DNA from 2 places in the Bacillus sp. HSf4 genome. Region 2 is predicted to be linked to the other one. Evidence: predicted binding sites of a transcription regulator. Region 2 holds the regulator's gene; the other holds the start of a gene.

What was found. Region 2 encodes NrdR, which represses ribonucleotide reductase genes. Its sites were predicted from a motif close to AACACNATATATNGTGTT; they were not measured.
Region 1: the regulator NrdR is predicted to act here: its motif matches at 1,219-1,236, upstream of P3X63_RS19920 (anaerobic ribonucleoside triphosphate reductase).

Annotation. Positions count from the first base shown of each region.
Region 1 is NZ_CP120679.1:3,846,788-3,849,912, reverse strand. Features, by position in the region: gene P3X63_RS19930 (bifunctional 4-hydroxy-2-oxoglutarate aldolase/2-dehydro-3-deoxy-phosphogluconate aldolase) at 1-38, shown strand, start outside; gene kdgT (2-keto-3-deoxygluconate transporter) at 99-1,082, shown strand; gene P3X63_RS19920 (anaerobic ribonucleoside triphosphate reductase) at 1,253-3,121, shown strand; gene nrdG (anaerobic ribonucleoside-triphosphate reductase activating protein) at 3,118-3,125, shown strand, end outside.
Region 2 is NZ_CP120679.1:3,064,671-3,067,795, reverse strand. Features, by position in the region: gene P3X63_RS15835 (glyceraldehyde-3-phosphate dehydrogenase) at 1-24, shown strand, start outside; gene speD (adenosylmethionine decarboxylase) at 256-642, shown strand; gene P3X63_RS15825 (hypothetical protein) at 801-1,190, shown strand; gene nrdR (transcriptional regulator NrdR) at 1,207-1,665, shown strand; gene dnaB (replicative helicase loading/DNA remodeling protein DnaB) at 1,763-3,125, shown strand, end outside.

The DNA.
Region 1 (3,125 bases), 780 kb from region 2:
TCGAGCGCATTTTTCACAGAGGCATCAAACATCAATAAGGCATTTCTAAAGATCAATAGCTTTGTGTTTTCATTAACCTGAGAATAGGAGATTAAATGATGAAAATTAAAGCAACGATTGAACGTGTGCCGGGTGGTATGATGATCATTCCGCTGTTTCTGGGCGCAACGCTGAATACGTTTGCCCCTGGAACGGCAGAGTTTTTCGGCGGATTTACGGGCGCCCTGATTACCGGAACACTGCCGATTTTAGGCGTGTTTATCTTTTGTGTGGGAGCGACCATCGACTTTCGCTCTTCAGGCTATATCGCCAGAAAAGGATTGACGCTTTTGATCGGCAAAGTTGGTTTTGCCGCTGTATTGGGGTTGATCGCTTCGCAATTTATCCCTGATGAAGGGATAAAATCGGGCTTTTTTGCGGGGCTCTCCGTTTTAGCCATTGTAGCGGTCATGAATGAAACAAACGGCGGACTGTATTTGGCTTTAATGAATCATTTGGGACGAAAGGAAGACGCCGGTGCTTTTGCTTTTATCAGCACGGAGTCAGGCCCGTTTATGACGATGGTTACGTTTGGTGTGACAGGACTCGCGGCATTCCCATGGGAGACGCTCGCTGCGACGGTCATCCCGTTTTTACTCGGCTGTATACTGGGAAACCTTGACACAGAGCTGCGCGATTTATTCGGCAAAGTCGTCCCGGCGATTATTCCGTTTTTTGCATTTTCCTTAGGAAACACGCTCGATTTTAAAATGCTGATCAAATCGGGCCTGTTGGGGATTTTTGTAGGAGTGGCGGTCGTCATATTATCCGGAAGCTCACTTTATCTCTTGGACAGATTCATTGCAAGGGGAGACGGTGTGGCAGGAGTCGCGGCATCATCGACCGCCGGGGCGGCCGTAGCCGTTCCATACGCCCTTGCTGATGCAAACCCGATGTTTGCACCCGTAGCGGAATCCGCCACGGCGATCATTGCCACAAGCGTGATTGTCACCTCGCTCTTGACGCCGCTCGCGACAGTTTGGATCGAAAAAAGGACAAAGCAGAGGAAGCCTCCAAAACAAATAACGATTGACTATAAATGATTCAGGCAAAAAGCGCCGCGGATAGAAAAGGTCCGCGGCGCTTTTTGTTAACGTGTTGAATGAACGTCACCAAATTGTTGAAATTCACCAATGAAATCCATGCTAATATCAATATATAGTGTTTGTTTGAAAAATGAACACAATATATGGTTTTAATAGGAGAGATCAGGATGACAACAGGCAGTAAAGAACAAGGATTATCACAATTGACAGAAACGTTTCATGACATCGTAGGGTATGGAAACCATGATATTATGCAGGAAAATGCCAATGTGGACGGCCGATCCCCGATGGGGCAAATGAGCCGGTTTGCATCCGAGAGCTCCAGACATTATGCGCTCCATTACTTAATGTCGCCGGAAGTGAAGAAGGCGGTCGATGACAATTTTTTATATCCGCATGATTTGGATTTTATGGCAAGCGGAACGACGACCTGCTGCCAAATTCCTTTAGGAAAGCTGCTGAAAGACGGATTTAACACAGGCCACGGATCCTTAAGAGAACCGAAAGACATTATGAGCGCGCTATCGCTTGCATCCATCATCTTTCAATCGAATCAAAACATGCAGCATGGAGGCCAATCGTTTCCGATGTTTGATTATGACTTGGCGCCCTATGTCCGCAAAACGTTTGAAAAGCATATGAAGAGAATCAAAGAATATCCGACTTCATGGTCTGAAGAGGAAATCGCCGAAAGGGCGTGGATAGAGACGGATCGGACAACCTATCAAGCCTGCGAAGCATTTATACATAACGCCAACAGCATGCACTCCAGAGGCGGAGGGCAGGTTCCGTTCGTCTCCATTAATTATGGAACGGACACCTCAAAGGAAGGACGCATCCTCATCAAGAACATTCTCAAGGCGACAAAAGCCGGTTTGGGCAAAGGGGAGACGCCGATTTTTCCGATTCAAATTTTCAAAATGAAAGAAGGAACCAACGTCCGCCCGACAGATACGAACTATGATTTATATCAGCTGGCTTTAGAAACGAGCGCTGAAAGGCTGTTTCCCAACTTCAGCTTCATTGATTCTCCCGTAAACAAGCCTTTTTATGACGGGACACCGGAAAGCGAAATCGCTTATATGGGCTGCAGAACCCGCGTCATGTCGAATATCAATGGGAAAGAAAACAGCATCAGCAGAGGAAATTTGTCATTTACATCGGTCAACATCGTCAAAATTGCCCTGCTTAGTGAAAGTATTGACCAATTTTTCACTTCTTTAAATCATTACATCGATCTAACCATTCAGCAATTGCTGGAACGTTACGCCTTTCAATGCAAAAAAAGGGCAAAAGACTTCAAATTTCTTTATTCGCAAGGCATTTGGCATGAAAGTGAGAAGCTTGGCCCAGATGACACACTTGAAGACGTCCTGAAGCACGGAACGTTGAGCATCGGTTTTATCGGACTTGCCGAAGCCTTGACGGCATTGATTGGCAAACACCACGGAGAGAGCGATGAAGCATTTGAACTGGGAAAAAGAATCGTTCAATTTATGAGGGATAAAGCAGACGAAGCCACTGAGCAGCACAAGCTGAACTTTTCCCTGATCGCGACACCTGCGGAAGGACTTTCAGGGAAATTCGTGAAAAAAGACAGCGCTCAATTCGGCTCTATCCGCAATGTAACAGACCGGATTTATTATACGAACTCATTTCACATCCCTGTTCACTATAAGCTGACAGCAATCGAAAAGATCCGGAAGGAAGCGCCTTTCCATCTGCTGTGCAACGGCGGGCACATCAGTTATATCGAATTGGACGGAGATCCGAAGAAGAATATTAAAGCGATGGATACGATTGTCAATGCGATGCGCAAAGAAGGCATGGGATACGCATCGATCAATCATCCCGTCGATCATTGCAAAGCCTGCGGCTTTACCGGGATTATCGATAATGAATGCCCGCAGTGCAAAAACCGTGATGAAGCATTCATCGAACGGATCAGAAGAATTACCGGATATTTGGTCGGGGATATGTCAAAATGGAATTCCGCGAAAAGACAAGAAGAAAAGGACAGAGTGAAGCACCTATGAAAGT
Region 2 (3,125 bases):
ATGAAACATCCATCAGCTGTATAAAATAAAAGCATGGACGGATAAAAAAAACCCCTTAACCACCAATTGATAAAACCGCCTTGCAAAAAATATTCAAACAAAGTATACTATTTTTCGTGAACTTCTAGTTCGTGAGCGCTTCGGCATTACTTAAAGGGTTAGGACCTCTCCGGACTAACTTTCCCCCGTGGTAATTGACCGGTTCAGTTGCTTGGAAATTCACTTTTTTAATTCTTGTTAAGGGGGGTCCATGCTATGGAAACAATGGGGCGTCACGTCATCTCCGAGCTGTGGGGATGCGATTTTGATAAGCTGAATGACATGGATTTTATTGAGAAAACGTTTGTAAATGCGGCACTCAAATCAGGTGCTGAGGTCCGTGAGGTTGCTTTTCATAAGTTTGCTCCGCAAGGTGTAAGCGGGGTCGTGATCATTTCCGAATCTCACCTGACCATTCACAGTTTTCCTGAACACGGGTATGCCAGCATTGATGTTTATACTTGCGGAGATCTAGATCCGAACGTAGCTGCGGATTATATCGCAGAAGAGTTAAAAGCGGAAACAAGAGAGAACATTGAAATACCGAGAGGCATGGGGCCTGTTCAAATCAAACAGGCTAAAGCCAAAGCACAGGCACTTTAAAGGGAGCTGGATGAAAAAGCGGATATCGCTTGAACATCCGCTCCTTTTTCTTTCCCTTCATGATTTTTTCCTGCATTTTCAGGCTGTTTGATTTTCCCTTGGAAATGGACTGTTTTTTTAATAAAATATAGAGAAGAAAGGCAAAGGGGACAAAGGAAATGAGTGTTCTGCAAAAAATTCAGGGATTTTTTTCAACCCATGCCGAGACATCTGACCGCCATCCCGTCGACGAGCTGAAAAGCCGCTATTACAAAGCGACGGCAAAACAGGCGCTCGAAGCTGTTTTAGACACGCTGGAAGGGCTTGACGGCTGCACCGTGATCTCGGTGTCGGAGGAAAGAGGAGAAGTAAACGCGGAAGCCAAAAAACCGAGAAAGTCTTTTGTGGTCGCGACAGTCGTTTCCGTCCGTCCATTTGAAACAGCGGTCGATTTTAATGTATCGACGGAAACGTTTTTGCCGACCGATTTTGGCTCAAGCCGCGGCATGGTTTCAACGTTTTATAAGGAACTGGACCGAAAGCTGACCAAGGCAAAACCAAACAACTGAATAGGGAGCTGAAAAAATGAAATGTCCAGCATGTCAGCATAATGGGACGAGGGTTTTGGACTCCCGCCCGGTTGACGAAGGCAGATCCATTCGCAGAAGGCGCGAATGCGAATCATGCAATTATCGGTTTACGACATTTGAAAAAGTGGAAGAAATTCCGCTGATCGTCGTCAAAAAAGAAGGAATACGCGAAGAATTCAGCCGGGAGAAAATGCTCCGCGGCCTGATCAAAGCCTGTGAAAAAAGGCCTGTCGCTTTAAAAGAGCTTGAAGATATTTGTTTTGCAATTGAAAAAGAGCTTAGAAATCAAGGCGTCTCTGAAGTGAAAAGCGAAATGATCGGAGAAATGGTGATGGATCGTTTGGCGAAAATCGATGAGGTCGCATATGTCCGCTTTGCTTCAGTATATCGTCAGTTTAAAGATATCAACGTATTTATCGACGAGCTGAAAGATTTAATAAAGAAAGAACGGTAAAGAGCTGTAAATATATCCAGCTCTTTTCTCATGACAAAAACATCGGGAAAAGGTGTAAAATGAGGACAAGAAACAAAGTGGAAGGTTGACATAAAATATGAGTAATTATTGGAAAGATTTGCTTCCTGTCGATCCTTACATGGTCAAAAGCTATGGCATGCTTCAGGATTTAGACCGGCAAATTATCACGCTATTGTATCAGCCTTTAATCGGCTCCTTTTCACTCAGCTTGTTTTTTACGCTTTGGGGAGAGCTGGAACAAAACAGGGTATGGGGAAAAAGCTCGACCCACAGACAGCTGATGGGAGCGATGCAGGCCAATCTGAAGATGATTCACGCCGAAAAGGAAAAGCTTGAAGGAATCGGACTGTTAAAGACATATATGAAAGAAACAGATGAGGAACGTTTATTTATATATGAATTGATCCCGCCTTTAAGGCCGGATGAGTTTTTCCAGGACGGAATGCTGAATGTGTTCCTATACAACCGCGTCGGAAAGACGAGGTATCAGCAGCTGAAAGAATATTTCGTACATGCATCAGTCCCTGAAGATGCCCGTGACATTACCCGTTCGTTCAACGAAGTTTTTGCATCCGTTCAGCCGAATGAGTGGAAGATGTCAGAAGATATGGCCGAGGCGATGAAGCTTGGCGATGAACAGGAATTCATGAAAGAGGGAACAGGCCGGTCTGTCACAGTCACTGAAGATGAATTCGATTTTCAATTGTTTCTGGCCGGTTTATCGGAAACGCTTATACCGAGAAAAGCGCTGACAGATCAGGTAAAGGAAACGATAAAAAAACTGGCCTTTCTATACGGAATCGACCCGCTCGATATGCAGAACGTTGTCATGTCAGCCGTAGATGAGCATGATACCATTACATCGGAAGCGCTCAGAAAAGCGGCGAGCGACTGGTATCAAATCGAAAGAAACGGTTTGCTTCCTGAACTTGTTGACAAAGTGCAGCCTCTCAAGCTCCGTGAACATCCAAATGAACAGCCGTCCAACAATTCGAAGGAAGATCACTTAATCTCTCTGCTTGAACAAGTATCGCCAAGGAAGCTGCTTCAGGATATCGGGGGAGGCGCTGAGCCGTCGAAAGCCGATTTGAAAATCATAGAGGAAATCATGCTTGACCAAAAACTGGAGCCTGGCGTCATCAATGTTTTGATCTACTATGCGATGCTGAAAACCGATATGAAGCTTTCTAAAAACTACATTCAAAAAATCGCTTCCCACTGGGCCAGAAAAAAAGTGCGGACGGTAAGGGAAGCCATGCAGCTCGCCAAAGCAGAAAACCGCCAATATCTTGAGTGGGCGGAAGGCAAGAAAAAGCAGACCTCACGGAACAAAAAAGTCATCAGAGAGGAAAAACTGCCGGATTGGCTCAAGGAAAGCAAAGCTGAGGATTTGTCTGAGCCAACAATGCAGACTGCGGCAAGCATGGAAGATTTTGAAC